Sphaerotilus montanus: one gene and its partner. The protein of the gene in region 1 interacts with the protein of each later gene in a pairwise test. Links are inferred from orthologs where the notes say so. Each region holds a gene or a part of one and is shown on either strand. Other genes may lie near its edges.

The links.
Region 2: the proteins of ribD (region 1) and accC interact in binary tests that used the Escherichia coli proteins (3 or more experiments, as listed by UniProt). The link is inferred for Sphaerotilus montanus from one-to-one orthologs.

The regions. Positions count from the first base shown.
Region 1 is NZ_JACCFH010000001.1:3,659,507-3,665,976, reverse strand. Bases 1-2,939 are described here. They hold ribD (bifunctional diaminohydroxyphosphoribosylaminopyrimidine deaminase/5-amino-6-(5-phosphoribosylamino)uracil reductase RibD), read left to right. Parts: upstream 1-863; coding sequence 864-2,015; downstream 2,016-2,939. Other genes in these bases: ribBA (bifunctional 3,4-dihydroxy-2-butanone-4-phosphate synthase/GTP cyclohydrolase II), read left to right, coding at 2,034-2,939; BDD16_RS16700 (hypothetical protein), read left to right, coding at 1-828. In the rest of the region: more of ribBA, read left to right, coding at 2,940-3,125; ribH (6,7-dimethyl-8-ribityllumazine synthase), read left to right, coding at 3,154-3,618; transcription antitermination factor NusB, read left to right, coding at 3,615-4,124; BDD16_RS16675 (pyridoxal phosphate-dependent aminotransferase), read left to right, coding at 4,157-5,338; BDD16_RS16670 (serine/threonine-protein kinase), read left to right, coding at 5,370-6,470. UniProt on the Escherichia coli protein: Converts 2,5-diamino-6-(ribosylamino)-4(3h)-pyrimidinone 5'-phosphate into 5-amino-6-(ribosylamino)-2,4(1h,3h)-pyrimidinedione 5'-phosphate.
Region 2 is NZ_JACCFH010000001.1:1,390,801-1,405,374, forward strand. The notes cover bases 8,425-11,398. They hold accC (acetyl-CoA carboxylase biotin carboxylase subunit), read left to right. Parts: upstream 8,425-9,220; coding sequence 9,221-10,576; downstream 10,577-11,398. Other genes in these bases: BDD16_RS06170 (TlpA family protein disulfide reductase), read left to right, coding at 8,425-8,493; accB (acetyl-CoA carboxylase biotin carboxyl carrier protein), read left to right, coding at 8,749-9,207; prmA (50S ribosomal protein L11 methyltransferase), read left to right, coding at 10,573-11,398. Outside these bases: BDD16_RS06135 (substrate-binding domain-containing protein), read left to right, coding at 49-849; BDD16_RS06140 (diguanylate cyclase domain-containing protein), read left to right, coding at 846-2,564; BDD16_RS06145 (ribonuclease catalytic domain-containing protein), read left to right, coding at 2,607-4,676; BDD16_RS06150 (TonB family protein), read left to right, coding at 4,726-5,613; aroE (shikimate dehydrogenase), read left to right, coding at 5,660-6,496; BDD16_RS06160 (transglycosylase domain-containing protein), read left to right, coding at 6,504-7,307; BDD16_RS06165 (hypothetical protein), read left to right, coding at 7,304-7,915; more of BDD16_RS06170, read left to right, coding at 7,912-8,424; more of prmA, read left to right, coding at 11,399-11,502; BDD16_RS06190 (zinc-ribbon and DUF3426 domain-containing protein), read left to right, coding at 11,531-13,030; BDD16_RS06195 (peroxiredoxin), read right to left, coding at 13,021-13,527; rpsQ (30S ribosomal protein S17), read right to left, coding at 13,663-13,956; rpmC (50S ribosomal protein L29), read right to left, coding at 13,953-14,153; rplP (50S ribosomal protein L16), read right to left, coding at 14,169-14,574. UniProt on the Escherichia coli protein: This protein is a component of the acetyl coenzyme A carboxylase complex; first, biotin carboxylase catalyzes the carboxylation of the carrier protein and then the transcarboxylase transfers the carboxyl group to form malonyl-CoA.

The DNA of each region.
Region 1 (6,470 bases):
CTCGATCCCGCACTGGGAGCCGCCACGCTGCTGAACCGCAGGCTGCCGCCAGGCAGTCCCGGGCCACTCGGCCCAGGCCTGCCGGAACGCTCGCTGCGCATCCCGGCCACCGCGCACGACCTCGGTGATGGCCGCCACGCCTTCAAGCCGCGCACCGACGCGGCGCTGGTCTGGCTGTTCGACAGCCGCTCCGGCGACGTGACCGGGCGCTGCGACAGCGCGGTCGGCGTGCCGGCCGCCGCGCTGGACGCGGCCAGTCTCGGCAACTGCCGGGCGCTCGGCGGCCTGCTGCTCGGCGGCCACATCCGCTTCGCCACGGACAGCGACACCCTCACCTCCGCGGATGCGGAACGGCCCACCAGCCTGGCCATGGGCACCGGCCTTCGCCTGACGCTCACCACCACAGGCCACCCCAGTCCGGCCTGGGAGTGCGCACAGGACGGTCCGACCGGCGTACCACCCGGCATCACGGCCAGGACCTCGATCGCCTACCACTGCGTGGTCCAGCCAGTGCCTCCGGTCTCGGGCGGCGCGCCCCGCTGGTCCGGCCGGCTCGATCTGGTGCCACAGGACTGGCTGCTGGTCAGCGTGACAGGGGGCAACACCGGGCGCTTTCGCATCTGCCGCTACAGCGCAGACCACGACGGCAACGGCCGCATCGACAACATCGAGCACCCCGCCAGCTACAGCGTCGTGACCACCGCGCTGGGCAACCAGAATTTCCTGGTGATCCGGGCCGCGGCGCGCTGTCCGCTCGACGCCGGCCCCTTCGGCACGTTCACCACGGACAATCCGGTGGACGACAGCACGCTGGCGCACCAGCCGTGAAGGCTGGCCAGTCGCCAGCGCCGACAATCACGCCCATGCGCGACACACCGACCTCCTCCTCCTTCACGGCCCACGACCAGGTGGCCATGGCCCAGGCGCTGACATGGGCGGCGCTCGGCATCGGCCTGACCGACCCCAATCCGCGGGTGGGCTGCGTGATCAGCGACGGGCGGGGGCGTGTCCTCGGTGCCGGCCACACCCAGCAGGCCGGCGGGCCGCATGCCGAGATCATGGCGCTGCGCGCCGCCCAGGCCGATGGCCACGACGTGCGCGGCGCGACCGTGCACGTCACGCTGGAGCCCTGCGCCCACCATGGCCGCACGCCGCCCTGCGCCGACGCGCTGGTCGCCGCCGGCGTGGGCCGGGTGGTCGCCGCCGTGCTGGACCCGAATCCGCTGGTCGCCGGACAGGGGCTGGCGCGCCTGCAGGCGGCCGGCATCCAGGTCGCCCACGGGCTGATGGCCGACGCCGCGCGCGAACTCAACATCGGCTTCTTCTCGCGCATGCTGCGCGGGCGGCCCTGGGTGCGGCTGAAGGTCGCCGCCAGCCTGGACGGCCGCACCGCCCTGCCGGACGGCACCAGCCAGTGGATCACCGGCCCGGAGGCCCGCGCGGACGGCCACGCCTGGCGCCGCCGGGCCGGCGCCGTGCTGACCGGCATCGGCACCGTGCGCGAGGACGATCCGCGGCTCGACGTGCGGCTCGTGCCGACGGCCCGCCAGCCGCTGCGGGTCGTGCTCGACGCGCGGCTCGACACTCCGCCGTCGGCCCGGCTGCTGGAGGTGCCCGGCGAAGTACTGCTGTGCTGCACCGCGGCAGCGCTGAACAGCACGCGGGCCGCGGCGCTGTCGCGCTCGAACGTGACCCTGGCGCCGGTGCAGACCGACAGCAACGGCTGGATCGACCTGCCGGCCGTGCTGGAAACGCTGGCCCGGCGCGGCGTGAACGAGCTGCACATCGAGGCCGGCCAGCACCTCAACGGCAGCTTCGTGCGCGCCGGACTGGTCGACGAATACCTCGTCTACCTCGCCCCCAAGCTGATCGGCGCCGGCCGCGACATGGCCGCCTTCGGCCCGCTCGCCGCGCTGGCCGACGCCGCTCCGCTGGTGTTCACCGACCTCACCCGCGTCGGCGGCGACGTGCGACTGATGGCACGATCTGCAACGGGGTTCGGCTCGCCGGCCTGAGCCGCCTACAATCGCGGGATGCCGATTTCACCCATTCCCGAGCTGGTCGCCGAGCTGGCGGCCGGACGCATGATCATCCTGGTCGACGAAGAAGACCGGGAAAACGAAGGCGATCTGGTCTTTGCCTCCGATCTGGTCACCCCTGAAGCGATCAATTTCATGGCCCGCTACGGCCGTGGACTGATCTGTCTGACCCTGACGCGCGAGCGCTGCGAGCACCTGCAGCTGCCGCCCATGGCCGCGCGCAACGGCACCAAGCACAGCACCGCGTTCACCGTCTCGATCGAGGCGGCCACCGGCGTGACCACCGGCATCTCCGCCGCCGACCGCGCCCGCACCGTGCAGGTCGCGGTCGCGCGCGACAGCGTGGCGCGCGATCTGGTGCAGCCCGGCCACATCTTCCCGCTGCAGGCGCAGGACGGCGGCGTGCTCATGCGCGCCGGCCACACCGAAGCCGGCTGCGATCTGGCGCGCATGGCCGGGCTGTCGCCGTCGGCCGTGATCTGCGAGATCATGAAGGACGACGGCACGATGGCGCGCCTGCCCGACCTGCAGGAATTCGCCCGCGAGCACAACCTCAAGATCGGCACCATCGCCGACCTGATCACCTACCGCAGCGGCAACGAGTCGCTGATCGAGTGCCTGCACCAGGACCGCCTGACGACGCCCTGGGGTGCCTTCGACAGCCGCGTCTACCGCGACCGCACCGGCCAGGTGCATCTGGCGCTGAGCGCCGGCCGCTGGACCGACGAGGACGAGGTGCTGGTGCGTGTGCACGAGCCGCTGTCGGTGATGGATCTGCTGGACATCGGCCGCGCCCGCCATTCCTGGTCGCTGCCGCAGGCGCTGACCACGCTGCAGGACTCCGGCCGCGGCGTGGCCGTGCTGCTGAACGTGGCGCAGGATGCCCAGGCCCTGCTCGGCGTGGCCCTGCCGCCCACCGGCGAGCCGCCGCGCCCGACGATGGACCTGCGCACCTATGGTGTCGGTGCCCAGATCCTGCGCGACCTCGGCATCCGCCGCATGAAGCTGCTCAGCAACCAGCGCCGCATGCCCAGCATGGTCGGCTATGGTCTCGAAGTCACCGGCTTCATGCCGGTGGCCGCCTGAACCTGAACTCCAACCCAAGGAACACACCATGCTAGGCGCAGACAAGGGCACGGCCCCCCGCCTCGACGGCAGCGACCTGCGGGTAGCGATCGTCCAGGCCCGCTTCAACGCGGCCATCACCGACGCCCTCGCGGAGCACTGCGTGAACGAGCTGGTGCTGCTCGGCGTGCAGCGCAAGCACATCCGCCATGTCAGCGTGCCGGGCGCACTGGAAGTGGCCGTCGCACTGCAGGCCCTCGCCGACTCGGACGACCACGACGCGCTGATCGCCCTGGGCTGCATCATCCGCGGCGAGACCTACCACTTCGAGCTGGTCGCCAACGAGAGCGGTGCTGCGGTCACCCGCGTGTCGCTGGACCACGGCGTGCCGATCGCCAACGCCATCCTCACGGTCGAGAACGAAGCCCAGGCCTGGGCACGCACCGAAGAGAAAGGCCGCGACGCTGCCCGCGTCGCCGTCGAAATGGCCAACTTGCTGGAAGACCTGACTTGAACTCGACCCCCAAACCCCGCGGCACCACCACCGGCCCGGGGGCTGCACGTCCCAAATCCGCCCGCCGCCGTTCCCGTGAGCTGGCGCTGCAGGGCCTCTACGAGTGGCAGATCAGCCGCGCCGAGACCAGCGTCGTGCGTTCCCACATGCGCGAGCAGGACGAGTTCAGCAAGTGCGACAGCGCGATGTTCGATGCCCTGCTGCAAGGCTGCATCGAACAGGCCATCGCGCTGGACCTGCTGCTGACCCCGCACCTCGACCGTCCGATCGTCGAGCTGTCGCCGATCGAGCACGGTGTGCTGCTGATCGGCCTGTACGAGCTGCAGCACTGCGTGGACGTGCCCTACCGCGTCGCCATCAACGAGGCGGTCGAGCTGGCCAAGGCCTTCGGCGGCACGGATGGCCACAAGTACGTCAACGGCGTGCTGGACAAGGCCGCCGTCGATCTGCGCCCGGACGAGGTGGCTGCCCAGCGTCTGGCCCGCTCGGCCCCCCGCGCCGGATGAGCCTGCGCCCCGCACCGTCGAAGCCCGATCCGCTGCGCCTGGCCCAGCGCGTGGCCGGCATCGAGCCGTTCTGGGTGATGGAGTGCGCCAAGGCGGCGGATGCCATCGCCCGCACCCCGGCCTGCGATCCGGCGCAAGGTGGCGAGCGGATGCTCTACCTGAACATCGGCGAGCCGGACGAGACGGCACCGCCCGCGGTGGTCGCGGCTGCGCAGGCCTGCCTGGACGCCGGCCGCACGCAGTACACCCACGCCGTCGGCCTGCCCGCGCTGCGCCGGGCGCTGTCGGGCTGGTACGCCAGCCGCTGGGGCGTGGACATCGATCCCGGCCGCATCGTGGTGACCGCGGGCGCCTCGGCAGCGCTGCAGTTGCTGTGCACCGCGCTGGTCGAGCCGGGCGACGAGTTCCTGATGCCCGACCCGTGCTACCCCTGCAACCGCCACTTCGTGACGGCCTCGGGCGGCACGGCACGGCTGCTGCCCACCACGCCGGCCCAGCGCTTCCAGCTCGACGCCACCTCGGTCGCCGACGCCTGGGGACCGGCCACGCGCGGCGTGATGCTGGCCTCGCCGTCGAATCCGACCGGAACCTCGGTGCCCGCCGAGACGCTCGCCGGCATCGTCGAGGTCGTGCGCGCCCGTGGCGGCATCACCATCGTCGACGAGATCTACCTCGGCCTGAGCTACGACGGCGATGCCCGGACGGCGCTCGCGCTGGGCGACGACGTGCTGGTGGTCAACAGCTTCTCCAAGTACTTCGGCATGACGGGCTGGCGCCTGGGCTGGCTCGTGCTGCCCGAAGCGCTGGTGGCGCCGGTCGAGAAGCTGGCGCAGAACCTCTACATCTGTGCCTCCGCCATCGCGCAACAGGCCGCACTCGCCTGTTTCACGCCCGAGACGCTGGCCGTGTGCGAGGAGCGCCGCGCCACGATGAAGGCCCGCCGCGACTACATCGTGCCCGCGCTGGACGCACTGGGCCTGACGGTGCCGGTGCAGCCGGACGGGGCGTTCTACGTCTGGTTCGACGTCACCGCCCACGCGCCCGACAGCTGGCAGTTCTGCTTCGACATGATGGAGCGTGCCCACGTCGCGCTCACCCCGGGCCGCGACTTCGGCCACGCCGAGACGGGCCGCTACGCGCGCCTGTCCTTCGCCAGCTCCATGGACGATCTGCACGAGGCCGTGCGACGCCTGCAACGCGTGCTGGGGCGCTGACGACCTCCGGGCCTGCCCAGCGTCCCTGCCCATGACCCGCCTGATGCCCCCGACGATCCGAACGCCCGACGACACCCGCCCCGCAGCCCGGGACGCGTTCCTTGCCGACAGTGCGTCCGGCCTCTGGCTGCCGACCAGTCCGGGGGATCCGTCCGATCTCGGCGAAGACACCCTGCCGCCGGACAGCATCCCGTTCGAGCAGCAGATCGGGGAGGCCCTCGGACGACCACCACGCCGCCAGAGCACAGCGCCCAGCGAATCCACCCAGCTGCTGGACGCGGATCTGAACGGACAGGCACCGGGCCGCGTGTCCGTGCCCTTGCCCTTGTCCCCTGCACCACGGACCGAGGACCAGGACCCCCTGGCCGCCAGCGGCCAGATGGGGCGCTACGTGCTGGAGCGGCCACTCGGGGCGGGTGGACTGGGCACGGTCTGGTCGGCCTATGACACCGTGCTGGCCCGGCGGGTGGCCGTCAAGACCCTGCCGCTGGTGGTGCCCGAGCACGAACGCCAGCACCTCACCGAGCGCGTGCTCGACGAGGCCCGCGCTGCCGCCCGCCTCAGCCACACCCACATCGTGACGGTGCACGACGCCGGTGTCAGTCCGGACGGTGCCTACATCGCGATGGAGCTGCTGCGGGGCAAGGACCTGTCGCAGATGCTGCGCACCGGCTGGCGCCCCACCGCCGAGCAGGCCGCGCTGATCGTGCGCCGGGTGGCCGATGCGCTGAGCTACGCGCACGGCAAGGGCGTGGTCCACCGCGACATCAAGCCCGCCAACATCTTCATGGTCGGACGCACGCGGCCGGTGGTGCTCGATTTCGGCATCGCCCAGCTGCTGCACCAGACCGACACCGTGGGCGGACCGGCACTGGGCTCGCCGTTCTACGCAGCCCCCGAGCAGTTCGACGGCCTCGAATGCGATCCGCGCACGGACGTGTACTCCCTGGGCGTGGTGCTGTACGAGCTGCTCACCGGCCACCGCCCGTATGGCGGCACCTCGCTGGCCGAGATCCGCGCTGCCGTGCGCGCCGCCCGCCCGCGGCCACCGCGCGAGCACAACCCCGACGTGCCCGCCGCGCTCGCGGCCATCGCGCTGCAGGCCATCAGCATCGACCCCGTGCAGCGCCAG
Region 2 (14,574 bases), 2.3 Mb from region 1 along the record:
GGCATGCAGCAGACGGCGATCGGATGGCGGAATGTTCGGCAGGTGGCCATGGCCATGGCCTTGCTGTGGAACGGACTGGCCGCAGCGGCCCCACACATCATTCCGGGTGCGGGCCCGCCGGAGATCGGCCTGCGCGCCCTGGCCGCGGAATTCACGCGCCAGCGACCCGGCACCGTCATCGACATCCCCCCGAGCGTCGGCATTGCCGGGGGTCTGCGCGCCCTGCAATCGGGCGAAGCATCGGTTGCACGGCTGGCGCGGCGGCTGACCGAGGACGAGCTGCGCAGTGGCGGCCTGCAGCAGGTGGTCTACGGCGCGGACGCGGTGGTGTTCGTGACCGGCCGCGATGTGCCCGTCACCAACCTCACCGAAGCCCAGGCGCTGGCGCTGTTCAGCGGCGCCACCGACGACTGGGAGGCGCTGGGCGGCCCGCCCGCGCCGGTGCTGGTGTTCTACCGCGAGGCCAGCGAAATCGCGCACCAGGCCCTGCGGCGCCACATCCCGGCCTTCGCGCAGGTCAAGTTCACCGCCTCGGCCAAGCTCGCGAACTCGGACACCGAGATGCGCGAGGGGCTGGCGCGCTACCGCACCGCGCTCGGCTGGATGACGCTGTCCACCTCGGATGTCCGCGATGACCGGATCCGGGCGCTGCACTTCAACGGCATCGCCGCCAGTGCCGACACGGTGGCCAGCGGTCGCTACCCGATGAAGGTCGAGCACGTGCTGGCCTGGCGGGAATCGCAGCTCGACGAGGACCTGCGGCGCTTCCTGGCCTTCGTCACGTCGGCCGAAGGCGCGCAGGTGCTGCGCAAGCTGCAGATCGCCGTGCCCCGCGCCCAGCCGAAATGACCAGTGCCCTGGCGCGGGCCGTGCAAGTGGTGTGCGGCGGTCCGGCTCCACCGGGCGCACAGGCTTCGGGACAAGCACGCTGGCTGAGCCGCTTTCCGCTGGGCCTGCAGGTGCTGGGGTTCATCAGCGTGCTGGCGGTGGTGGTCATCGGGTCGAGCTACCGGGCCTATGTGGACTCGGCACAGGCGCTCATCCGCGAGTCCGAAAGCGAACACCTGATCGGCGCGGCACTGGTGGCCCGGGCGCGCATCGAGGCCGAGTCGCGGGTGCTGGTGAGCACGACGCAGTCGCTGGCCCGGCACCCTGCCGTGCGCGAGGCGCTGCAGGAAGGCACCACGCCGGGCGTGCTGGCCGCGGTCGGCAAGGAAATGGAGGCGGTCTTCGACAGCACCGGCCTCTCGACCCTCGACCTGATCGACCGCCGCCGCGTGATCGTCCACCGCGCGCCCACCACGGCCGTGCGCGGGCTCAAGGCATCGGTGTGGGGCGTCGCCGAGGCGCTGGGCGGCGAGGCGATGCTGCAGACCGCCAAGGAGGCCAGCGGCGGCCTGATCGTGCGCTCGATCGTTCCGGTGCCGGACCTCGACGGGCGCGTGGTCGGCGTCGTGATGGCGGGGACACGCTTCGACAACCCGTTCGCACGCCGCATCGCACAGGACAGCACGGTCGAGCTGGCCATCGCCACCCCGATCGGCGTCGTCGCCCGCTCGTCCGACCGGTTCCACATGACCCCGACGCTGCACCAGAAGCCGCTCGAACAGGCCCTGTTCGAGCGCCGACCGGTGCTCGTCTTCGACCTGGACCAGGACAACCTGCGCCAGTACGTGCCGGTCCGGCTGGGCGACGAGACCTTCGTGCTGATCGTCCAGGGGGACGCGCAGGCGGCACAGGCCCATGTCGTCGTCGCCGCCCGCGAGGCCACGCGCTCGGCCATGACGATGTTCGGGCTGGCGATCGTGGCGACCAGCCTGTTCGCGATGACGCTGGGGCGGCGGCTGCGCCAGATCAAGACCCAGGCCGAGCACCTGGCCCGGGACATCACGGGCGAGGTCCACGTGAGGCCTGCGGGCAGGAGCCTGCCCTTCGCCAGCGGTGGCTGCGAACTCGACGCGCTGGAACACGTCTTCGACCACACGGCCCGCTCGGTGGCCCGACACCACGAGGCGCTGCACCGCGCCAAGGTGCTGGCCGAACATGCCGCCGACAGTGACCCGCTCACCGGCCTGCCCAACCGGGGCTGCCTGATGCGCATGCTGTCGAACCGGCTGGCCGAACAGCCGGGCGAGGACTGGGCGCTGCTGTTCCTCGACCTCGACGGCTTCAAGCAGGTCAACGACCAGCGTGGCCACGATGTCGGCGACGCGCTGCTGTGCGAGGCGTCGGAGCGGCTGGTCCGGCTGGTCGGACGCCGGGAGGACGTGACGCGGCTCGGGGGTGACGAGTTCGTGCTGATCGCGCATGCGGACGGCCCGCCGCTGGCGCCGCAGCGGCTGGCGCAGAAGATCATCCATGCGCTGGAGCAGCCCTTCCACCTCGAAGCGGACGCTCCGCCGGTGCAGGTCTCGGTCTCGATCGGCATCGCGCTGCATCCGGAGCACGGCCGCGACGCCAGCACCTTGCTCAAGCACGCCGACATGGCGCTCTACGCCGCCAAGGGCGCAGGGCGGCGGACGTACCGGCTGTATGGCAGTCCGTCGGAATCGATGGGGACTTGATGCGCCACGGGACCAGCGGCCATCGGCGACAATCCCGCCCCTATGAATGCCCTCTTCGAAGACGCCGGAAAATTCCTCGCCGGACGCGTGATGTCGGAAGCCGAAAGCTCGATGCAGATCGAGCTGGACTCCGGCAAGCGTGTCAAGGTCAAGGCCGCCAATGTGCTGCTCAAGTTCGAGAAGCCCTCGCCCGCCGAGCTGATCGCCGAGGGCCAGCGTCTGGCCGAGGAGATCGAGCTGGAGCTGGCGTGGGAATTCGCGCCCGAGGACGAGTTCGCCTTCGCCGATCTGGCGCGCGACTACTTCGACGCCAAGGCCGGCCCGACCCAGCAGGCGGCCGCCCTGTTCAAGCTGTTCCACGCGCCGCACTATTTCCGCCGCATGGGCAAGGGGCTCTTCCGCAAGGCGCCCGAGGACATCGTCAAGGCCGCGCTGCTCGCGATCGAGAAGAAGGCGCAGGTCGCCGCGCAGATCGAGGTCTGGACCACCGCGCTGATCGCCAGCCAGTGCCCGGAGCCGGTGCGCAACGAGCTGTACAAGATCCTGTTCAAGCCAGACAAGAACGGGCCGGAATACAAGGCCGTGGTCGAAGCCGCCAAGCGCTCGCAGCGCGCACCGCTCGACCTGCTGCTCGACTGCAAGGCCATCGACAGCCCCTACCAGTTCCACTGGCGGCGTTTCCTGTTCGAGACCTTCCCCAAGGGCACGAATTTCCCCGCCGCGCTCACGGCCCCCGCCATCAAGGACGAGCTGCCGCTGGCCTCCGTGCGTGCCTTCTCGGTGGACGACTCGGCCACGACCGAGATCGACGACGCGCTGTCGGTGCAGGGACTGGGCACGGGCACCGTCATCTTCGGCGTGCACATCGCCGCGCCCGCACTGGCCATCGCCCCCGATTCGCCCATCGACAAGGTGGCGCGCGACCGGCTGTCCACCGTCTACATGCCCGGCTGGAAGCTGACCATGCTGCCGGACGACGTGGTGCAGGCCTACACGCTGCAGGAAGGGCGTGACTGCCCGGCCGTGTCGCTGTACGTGACGATGGACGAGGCGACGCTCGAAGTGAAGTCCAGCGAGACGAAGCTGGAGCGCGTGCCGATCGCCGCCAACCTGCGCCACGACAAGCTCGACGCGGTGGTGACCGAGGCGGCGCTGACGGGCGCGGCGCCGGCGGACTTCCCGTTCGCGGCCGAGCTGTCCTTCGGCTTCCGGCTGGCCAGGCACCTGAAGGCGCAGCGCGAGGTCGTGCGCGGCAAGCCGGAAAACTTCAACCGGCCGGACTACAACTTCAAGCTCGTCGATGCTGCCGGCCAGTCGCCGGTGGAGCCGCCGAGCGGCCACGAGACGGTGCAGATCAGCGAACGCCGCCGCGGCGCACCGCTGGACACCATCGTCGCCGAGGCCATGATCCTGGCCAACAACACCTGGGGCGGCTGGCTGGCCGAGCTGGGCGTGCCGGGCATCTACCGCAGCCAGGCGAGCATGGCGCCGGGCGTCAAGGTCCGCATGTCGACCCGCGCGCAGCCGCACGCCGGCATGGGTGTGGCGCACTACACCTGGGCCACCTCGCCGCTGCGGCGCTATGTGGACCTCGTGAACCAGTGGCAGATCATCGCCTGCGCCCGCCACGGCCGCACCGCCGCGCTGGTCGCGCCGTTCAAGCCCAAGGACATGATGCTGATGGCGATCATCTCCGGCTTCGACACCGCGTACTCGGCCTACAACGGCTTCCAGAACGCCATCGAGCGCTTCTGGACGCTGCGCTGGCTGACCCAGAACGGCATCACCGAACTCGACTGCGCCGTGATGAAGGACGGGCTGGTGCGCGCCGACACGCTGCCGCTGGTGCTGCGCGCCGCCGGGGCGGACGCGATGCCACGCGGTGCCCGGGTCCGTGTGCGGCTGGGCGAGCCGGACCTGCTGACGCTGGAAGTCGGCGGCAGCGTGCTCACCCGCCTGGATGACTCGACCCGCAGCGACGACGACGCCGTGCTCGAAGACGATGCCGAGGAAGGTGCCGAGGCCGCCGCGACCGGACTGGCCCTGGCGATCGACGTGCATGACGCCGATGCATCCACCGACACCGCGGCGCCAGTACCATCGGCATCCTGACCCACGTCCGACACGCCGACACGCCGACCCGCCGACCCGCCGATCCACGATGCAGCGTCTCAAGCAACTCTCGACCCTCCAGACCGCCCTGCTCCTGTCGGTCGGCCTGCACGCGGCGGTGCTGATGGTGCGGGTCGTGGATCCGCAGGCCTTCGACCGGATCCTGCAGGACACACCGCTGGAGGTGGTGCTCGTCAACGCCAGTTCGGCCGAGGCTCCCACCAAGGCCCAGGTCATCGCCCAGCGCAACCTGGCGGGCGGTGGTGATGCGGACAAGGGCGTCGCCACCTCGCCACTGCCGCCCTCGCCTGCCGACCAGGCCGGCAACGCCATCGACGACGCCACGCGCCAGATCGAGCAGATGCAGGCCCAGCAGACGCAGCTGCTCACCCAGATCAAGCGCGAGCTGGCCCGGCTCAACACCCCCGACCCCGTGCAGGCGGCCGACAAGACCCCCTCCGCCGCGCACGCCGAGGAGGAGCGCCGCCGCCAGCTCATCGACCAGCTCGCACAGATCGAGAAGCGCATCAACGACGAAAACGCCCGCCCGCGCCGCCGCTACGTCAGCCCCGCCGCGCGCGAAGGCGTGCACGCGATCTATTACGACTCGCTGCGCCGCCGCATCGAGGACATCGGCACCCGCAACTTCCCCGAAGCCGACGGCGCCAAGCTCTACGGCGAACTCAGCATGCTGATGGAAGTCGACAGCCTGGGCCGGGTCGTCGAGGCCGAGGTGATCAAGACCTCGGGCAACCGTGCACTCGACCGCAAGGCGCAGTCCATCGTGCGCGGCGCTGCACCGTACGGCCACTTCACGCCGGCCATGCGCAGCCAGTTCGACCGGCTGGTGTTCGTGTCGCGCTTCCGCTTCACGCGGGACCAGGGCGTGCAGGCCTCGGTCGAGGATGCCACGCCCAAGAACGCCCCCGCGCAGTGAGCGCCCCGGACACCCCACCCACCGTTTCACTTTCCCCACGCCCGCCATGGACCGCTACGCCGTGATCGGCCACCCCGTGGAGCACAGCCGCTCCCCCGACATCCAGGCCCGCTTCGCGGCCCAGACCGGCCAGTCGATCGACTACACCCGCCTGCGCAGCCCGCTCGACGGCTTCACCGCGACGGTGCGCCAGTTCGCCGCGGACGGCGCGCATGGCTGCAACGTCACCGTGCCCTTCAAGTTCGAGGCCTGGCAGCTCGCCCCGCGCCGCACGCCACGCGCCCAGCGCGCCGAAGCCGCCAACACGCTGCGCTTCGACGCCGACGGCTGGTGGTGCGACAACACCGACGGCATCGGGCTGGTGCGCGACATCACGGTCAACGCCGGTGTGGCGCTGGCAGGCCGGCGTGTGCTGCTGATCGGCGCGGGCGGCGCGGCAGCAGGCGTGCTCGGGCCGCTGATCGAGGCCGGCCCCAGCGCGCTGGTCGTCGCCAACCGCACCGCAGAGAAGGCGCAGGCGCTGGTCGATCGCCACGCCGATCTGGCACGTGACCACGGCGTCGCGCTGAGCGCCGCGCCGCTGGACGCACCCGGCACGGCCTTCGACATCGTCATCAACGGCACGGCCAGCAGCCTGTCTGGCGCTGGCGTGCCCGTGCCCGCCAGCGTGCTGCAGGCAGACGGGCTGGCGGTGGACATGATGTACGGCGCCGGTGCGCGCGCCTTCCTCGACTGGGCGGCGCAGCATGGCGCCACCGGCCGGGACGGGCTGGGGATGCTGGTCGAGCAGGCTGCGGAAGCCTTCTTCGCCTGGCGCGGCGTGCGGCCGGACACGGCGCCGGTGCTGGCCGCGCTGCGGGCGCAGGTGGACGGCGTCCGCTGAACCCGCGATGACGGCCACAGCCCCGCTCTGGCGCAGCCACCTCTGGCGGCTGCTGGCCCTGCTGCTGCTGAGCGCGGTGGCGCTGCAGCTCTACTTCGTGCTGCGCATCGCGCTGATGGTGGTGGTCGATCCGCAGTCGACGCCCTTCCAGCGCAGCGAGATCTGGCGTCTGGCCACGGAACAGGGCCAGGTGCTGTGGAGCCAGGCGTGGCGCGACCGCGACCAGCTCGGCCCGCACCTGCAGCGTGCCGTGATCGCCAGCGAGGACGCCGGCTTCAACGAGCACAGCGGCGTCGAGTGGGATGCGCTGGAAAAGGCCTGGGAACGCAACCAGCGCGCCGAAGCTTCGGCAGAGAAGCGCAACGGGCTGATCGAGCAGCGCGAGCAGAAGGCGGCCAGCCGCGGCAAGCCGCTGGCCACGCCGCTGCGCCGGGTCGAGCCCAAGGTGGTCGGCGGCTCCACCATCAGCCAGCAGCTCGCCAAGAACCTCTTCCTGTCCGGCGAGCGCACCGCCGCACGCAAGGGCCAGGAGTTCCTGCTCACCTTCATGCTCGAAGGCCTGCTGGACAAAGGGCGCATCCTGGAGATCTACCTCAACAACGTCGAGTGGGGCGAAGGCGTCTTCGGCGCGCAGGCTGCTGCCGAGCACTACTTCCACGTCGACGCCGCCCGGCTCGCTCCGGCGCAGGCGGCGCGGCTGGCGGTGATGCTGCCGGCGCCCAAGCGCTTCGAGCAGCGCCCCGGCTCGCCCTACCTCGTCAGCCGCGCCGCGACGATCACTGCGCGCATGGGGGCCGTTCCACTGCCATGACTGCCTACAACACCCTGACCGAAGAAATTGCCGCCAGTGCCGCCCGGCTGGTGGTCGAGGAAGGCCTGGAGTACGGCCCCGCCAAGCGCCGTGCCGCCCGCGACCTGGGCCGGGGCGCGTCACGCAGCGTGCACATGCCGGACAACGACGCGGTGGAGGACGCCGTGCGCGAGTACCTGGCGGTGTTCTGCGCCGACACGCAGCCGGCCGAGCTGGCCGCGCTGCGCAGCGTGGCCGCGCTGTGGATGGAGCGGCTGGCCGAGTTCCGCCCGCACCTGACCGGCGCCGTCTGGCGCGGCACCGCCACCCGGCTGTCCGCCGTCCACCTGCAGCTCTACTGCGACGACTGCAAGTCGGCCGAGCTGGCGCTGATCAACCAGGGCGTGGACTACGACGTGGGCAGCGTGAACGGGCCGCGCCACCAGCCGGTCGACGTGCTGAGCCTGGCGCAGCGCTGCGATGCGCTGGGCGAACCCGTGACGGTGTTTCTCACCATCCTGGACCATGACGACCTGCGCGGCGCCCTCAAGGCCGACGCCCAGGGCCGCACGCAGCGCGGCGACCTGGCCGGTCTGCGCCGCCTGATGAACGAGGAGAACACCCCATGAACCGCAGAAGCTGGATCGGATTGAGCGCCGGCGTGGCCGTGGTGGCCGGCGGGTCGGGCTGGTGGGCCCGGCAGCGTGCGGCCACGCCGGCCCTCCAGACGGCAGCCCCGGCCGCCGCGTCGGCGTCGGGCAGCGGTGCGCAAGCGCCGTGGTCCCTGCGCTTCGACCGGCCCGAGGGCGGCACGCTGGCACTGGCTGACCTGCGCGGGCGGCCGCTGCTGATCAATTTCTGGGCGACCTGGTGCCCACCCTGCGTCAAGGAAATGCCGCTGCTCGACACCTTCGCCCGTACCCAGGCCGCACGCGGACAGGCCGGCTGGCAAGTCATCGGACTGGCCGTGGACGGCCCCACGCCCGTGCGCGAGTTCCTGGTGAAGACGCCGGTGGGGTTTCCGATCGGACTGGCCGGTTTCGGCGGCACCGAACTGGCGCGCCAGATGGGCAACACGACCGGGGGCTTGCCCTATACCGTGGTGCTGGGTGCGGACGGTCAGGTGCTCCACCGCAAACTGGGTGAGACCAATCTGAAAGAACTGCAAGAGTGGGTCGGTGCTGCAGGCGCAGGCACCACAGGATGAACGGTTTGGTTCTTGCGCGAACCTCGGCCCGTGGCATCATCGCGGACCTCGCCGACCGGGTCTCAATTTGTGAAGACCGTCATCGAATGGAACAGAAAAGCGCGTAAAGTCTGGGGTTTGGCTGACAAACCCGCGGCAACACGGCCCATCTGACGCGAGTCCTGCACGCGAACCGACGCGACAGGGCCGCCGCCGGCCAGCGGGGCACGCATCCGACTGCCCCGCTCACTGCAACCCGAGTATCACGGAGCCCCCATGGACCTTCGCAAGCTGAAGACCCTGATCGATCTGGTGTCGGAATCCAACGTCTCCGAACTGGAGATCACCGAAGCCGACGGCAAGGTGCGCATCGTCAAGCAAAGTACGGCACCCGCCATGGTGATGGCCGCGCACTACCCCGGTCAGCCCATGGCCCATCCGGCACCTGCCGCACCGGTGGCGGCTGCCGCGCCGGCGGCACCGGTGGCCGAGGTCATCACCGGCCATGTCGTCAAGTCGCCGATGGTCGGCACCTTCTACCGCGCCTCCAACCCCGGCGCCAAGGCGCTGGCCGACGTGGGCACGGTCATCAAGAAGGGCCAGTCGGTGTGCATCATCGAGGCCATGAAGATCATGAACGAGATCGAGTCGGACGTGGACGGCACGGTCACCAAGGTGTTCGTCGAGAACGGCCAGGCCGTCGAGTACGGACAGCCGCTGTTCATCATCGAATAAGGCCCGCGCCATCATGTTCAAGAAGATCCTGATCGCCAACCGCGGCGAGATCGCGCTGCGCATCCAGCGGGCGTGCCGCGAGATGGGCATCCAGGCGGTGGTGGTGTATTCCGAAGCGGACCGCGACGCCAAGTACGTCAAGCTCGCCGACGAAGCCGTCTGCATCGGCCCCGCCCCGTCGCAGAAGAGCTATCTGCACATGCCCGCCATCATCTCGGCCGCCGAGGTGACGGACGCCGAGGCGATCCACCCGGGCTACGGATTCCTGTCCGAGAACGCCGACTTCGCCGAACGTGTCGAGAAGAGCGGCTTCGCCTTCATCGGCCCGCGCCCCGAATCGATCCGTCTGATGGGCGACAAGGTCTCGGCCAAGGACGCGATGGTCAAGGCCGGTGTGCCGACCGTGCCCGGCTCGGTGGGCGAACTGCCCGACGACCCGAAGGAGATCATCCGCATGGGCCGCGAGACCGGCTATCCGGTGATCATCAAGGCGGCCGGCGGCGGTGGTGGACGGGGCATGCGCGTGGTGCACGCCGAGGCGGCCCTGCTGCACGCCGTGGAGACGACCAAGGCGGAAGCGGGCGCGGCCTTCAACAACCCGGCCGTCTACATGGAGAAATATCTCCAGAACCCGCGCCACATCGAGATCCAGGTCCTCGCCGACCAGCACGGCCACGCCGTCTGGCTGGGCGAGCGCGACTGCTCCATGCAGCGCCGCCACCAGAAGATCATCGAGGAAGCGCCGGCACCGGGCATTCCGCGCAAGGTGATCGAGAAGATCGGCGAACGCTGCGCGGCGGCCTGCCGCAAGATCAACTACCGCGGCGCGGGCACCTTCGAGTTCCTGTACGAGAACGGCGAGTTCTTCTTCATCGAGATGAACACCCGCGTGCAGGTCGAGCATCCGGTGACCGAACTGGTGACCGGCATCGACATCGTGCAGCAGCAGATCCGCATCGCCGCCGGCGAGGAGCTGCCCTTCACGCAGAAGCAGATCACCCAGCGCGGCCACGCCATCGAGTGCCGCATCAACGCCGAGGATCCGTTCAAGTTCACGCCGTCGCCGGGTCGCATCACGATGTGGCACCCGCCGGGCGGACCGGGCGTGCGCGTCGATTCGCATGCCTACAGCAACTACTTCGTGCCGTCGAACTACGACTCGATGATCGGCAAGATCATCGTGCACGCCGACACGCGCGACCAGGCGCTGGCCCGCATGCGCAGCGCGCTGAGCGAGATGCTGGTCGAAGGCATCCAGACCAACATCCCGCTGCACCGGCAGCTGATGTCCGACGCCGCCTTCGTGGAGGGTGGCACCAGCATCCATTACCTCGAAGGCTGGCTGGCCGCACGGAAGTCGCTGGGATGATCGAGCTGACCCTGCTCTGTCCGGCCGACCAGGTCGATGCGGTGTCCGATGCGCTGATGGAGGAGCTGGACGCGCTGGCCGTCACCGTCGAGGACGCGGACGCCGACACGCCCGACGAAGCCCCCATCTTCGGCGAGCCGGGCATGCCCGCGACGCTGTCGGCCAGCATTGGTGGCTGGCAGCGTTCGGTCGTCAAGGCCCTGTTCAACGACGAGGATGCCGCCACCGACGCCTGCACCCTGCTGCTGGCCCAGGACGGCGAGGATGGCGACAGCGCCTTCACCGATCTGCACGTCCAGGGGCTCTACCCCGTGGCGGACCAGGACTGGGTGCGTCTGACACAGTCGCAGTTCGAGCCGGTGCTGATCACGTCCGAGTTCTGGATCGTGCCCTCGTGGCACAAGCCACCGGCAGGCGCCACGCGCGTGATGCGGCTGGATCCCGGCCTGGCCTTCGGCACGGGCACGCATCCGACCACCCGCATGTGCCTGCGCTGGATCGCCCGCCACGCCGATCTGGCAAACCCGTGGCCACGTGTGCTCGACTACGGCTGTGGCTCGGGCATCCTGGCCATCGGCGCCGGACTGCACGGCGCCCGTGACATCGACGCGGTGGACATCGACTTCGCCGCCGTGGAGTCGAGCCGGGCCAATGCAGCAGCGAATGGCGTGACCCTGCACCGGGTCGGTCTGCCGGACCTGGCCGAAGGGCAGTACCCGGTCGTGCTGGCGAACATCCTGGCCGCACCGCTGAAGCTGCTGGCGCCGCTGTTGAGCGGTCATGTCGCACCGGGCGGTTCGCTGGTGATGGCAGGCCTGCTGGAACGCCAGATCGAGGAACTGCAGGCGACGTATGCCCCCTGGCTCGCGCTGGAAGTGGCAGATCGTGAAGATGGCTGGGTGCTGCTGACGGCGCGCCGCCCCTGAAATCGGGTGGTAATGGCATGATTCCGGCATGAGTCTGGCCACTTCCTGCCCCTCCTGCGGCACCGTCTTCCGGGTAGTGCAGGACCAACTGAAGATCTCCGAGGGCTGGGTCCGCTGCGGGCATTGCCAGGAGGTGTTCAACGCGCTGGAGGGGCTGTTCGACCTCGCACGGCGGGACACCAGGAGCGGTGCACCGGATCTCGCCACGCCCGCAACGACCAACCCGACCGATCCCGCGTGGCTGGAAACCCGGCCGGCGATGTTCTCGGACGGCAAGGTGCTGCGCGAACGACAGGAAGCGCTGCAAAACCGCGCACCGCCGCCTCCCGCAACACCCCCCTCACCCGCCCCGGCAGCACCATTGCCGGCGCCAGCACGCAGCGTGCCCGCCACGCGGGTCGAGATCAGCACCCGCCGCGCCGCTACCTGGGATCCATCGGTCCAGGAGCCGGAGCGCGGCATGGCGCCCACCCAGCCGGATCCTGGTGCCTGGCGCACGACAAGCGCCGACACGACACTGCCGACGCTGCCACCGGACGTGCTGGCGGATCCGGACCCCTTTCCTTCAGGCGACGAGACCGTCTACCCGGCCACGACCCTCGAATTCCGCTCCGAAGCGTTCAGCGCCTTCGCGGCAGCACGCCTGCAGCGCGAAGGCCGGCCGGACGTCGATCTGCCGCTGGACTGGCCTTCGGCACCCATGCCACTGCCGCCATCGACAGAGCCGCCCCCAGCCTCCGAACCGGTCGCCGCGGCCGAAGTCGTGCACACCAGCCCGCAGGAGTCTGGCGAAACCGCCCCGGAATCACCAGCAGCGACCCCGCCACCCAGCCCGACCCTGCCGTTCATCGACGATCTGGAAAAGACGCTGGACCTGAGTGCCGAGCGCATGTCCAGCCATGGCGCATCTGTGGAGGAGCGCCCCGCACCGACGACCGCAGAGGAGGCCACTGCCGAGCCCAAGGAGGCCGCTGCGGCGGTGGAGGACGGAACGTCCACAACCCAAGAGGTCGCTGTACTGCCGGACTTCGTGCGCCGTGCCGACAAGCAGGCACGCTGGCACCGTCCGATCGTCCGCGCCGCACTGGGCCTGGGCGCGCTGCTGCTGGGCGGTGTGCTGGTGGCACAGATCGGTCACCAGTGGCATGACCTGATCGCGGCTCGCTGGCCGGTCACGCGCCCCTTGCTGGAGCACGCCTGCGCGCAATGGCAATGCCAGTTGCAGCCACCACAGCAACTCGACGCACTGGTCGTGGACAGCACCGCCCTCAGCCGACCGCCCGGCAGCGACAGCTACCTGCTGGGGGTGACGCTGCACAACCGGGCCAGTCACACCGTTGCCGCGCCGCACATCGAACTGAGCCTGACGGACTTGTCGGGTGCCGTGGTGGTACGCCGGGTACTGGCCCCGACCGAATTCCGGCAGCCGGACCTGCTGGCGGCCTCCAGCGATGCGAGCTGGAGCCTGGAGTTCACCAGCACCAACCAGCGCATCGCCGGCTACACGCTCGCCGCGTTTTATCCCTGAGCCTGGGCCAGCAGCGTCGCTGCGTCGCTGACCTCGAACTTGCCCGGGCCTTCGACGTTGAGCGTCTTCACGACGCCGTTGTCCACCAGCATCGAGTAGCGCTGCGAGCGCACGCCGAAGCCCTTGGCGGTCAGGTCCAGCACCAGGCCGGTCGCCTGCGTGAACAGCGCGCCGCCGTCTCCCATCATGCGCACCTTGCCGGCAGCACCGTTCTCGCGGCCCCAGGCGCCCATCACGAAGGCATCGTTGACCGACACGCACCAGATCTCGTCCACGCCTGCGGCCTTGAAGGCATCGGCCTGGGCGATGTAGCCCGGCAGGTGCTGTGCAGAGCAGGTCGGGGTGTAGGCGCCCGGCAGCGCGAAGATGGCAATCTTCTTGCCTGCGGTTTCCTTGGTCACATCGAAGGCATTCGGGCCGATCGAGCAGCCATTGCCCTCGACTTCGACGTATTCGAACAGGGTGCCCGCGGGCAGTTGGTCGCCAATCTTCAGCATGGAAGAGTTCTCCGTTCAGGTGGGAAAAGGAAAGAGCCAGAATAAAAAAAACCGGCCGCCAGTATCCCAGCGTGCCGGTTTTCGCGTCATCCGAGGTCAGCAAGACCCCGGAAACTGTCGCGTATCAGGTCGTTCTCAGACCAGACGGGCCTTTTCGATCAGGCGCGTCACAACCCAGTTCTTGGTCTTGGAGAGCGGGCGGCTTTCCGAGATCTCGACCAGATCACCCAGCTTGAACTGGTTGGTCTCGTCATGGGCGTGGTACTTGCGCGAACGCGCCACGATCTTGCCGTACAGCTCGTGCTTGGCGCGACGCTCGACCAGGACGGTGACCGTCTTGGCGCGCTTGTCGCTGACCACGCGACCGACCAGGGTGCGGGTGTTCTTCTGCGCCGGAGCGGCAGCAGTCTGGACTTGGGCTTCGCTCATTGGGCGGCTCCCTTCTTCTTCTCGGTCAGGATGGTCCTGGCGCGAGCGATGTCACGACGCGTCTTGCGCAGCATCGTGTGGTTGGTCAGTTGCTGCGTCGCCTTTTGCATGCGCAGACCGAAATGGGCCTTCAGCAGATCGCTGATTTCCTTTTCGAGCGCGGCGACGTCCTTGGCGCGGAGTTCAGAAGCTTTCATTCATGTTCCCCTTGCTCAGGTACCGAACTGGCGCAACACGAAGGTCGTGCGCAGCGGCAGCTTGGCGGCAGCCAGCGTGAAGGCTTCACGGGCCAGCGCTTCAGGCACGCCATTGAGTTCATAGAGCACCTTGCCCGGCTGGATTTCAGCCACGTAGTACTCCGGATTGCCCTTGCCGTTACCCATACGCACTTCGGCCGGCTTCTGCGAGATCGGCTTGTCCGGGAAGATGCGGATGAAGACACGGCCACCGCGCTTGATGTGGCGCGAGATGGCACGACGGGCGGCTTCGATCTGGCGAGCGGTGATGCGGCCACGCTCCGTGGCCTTCAGACCGAACTCACCGAACGACACCAGAGCGCCACGGGTGGCGACGCCGGTGTTGCGGCCCTTTTGTTCCTTACGGAACTTGCGACGCGAC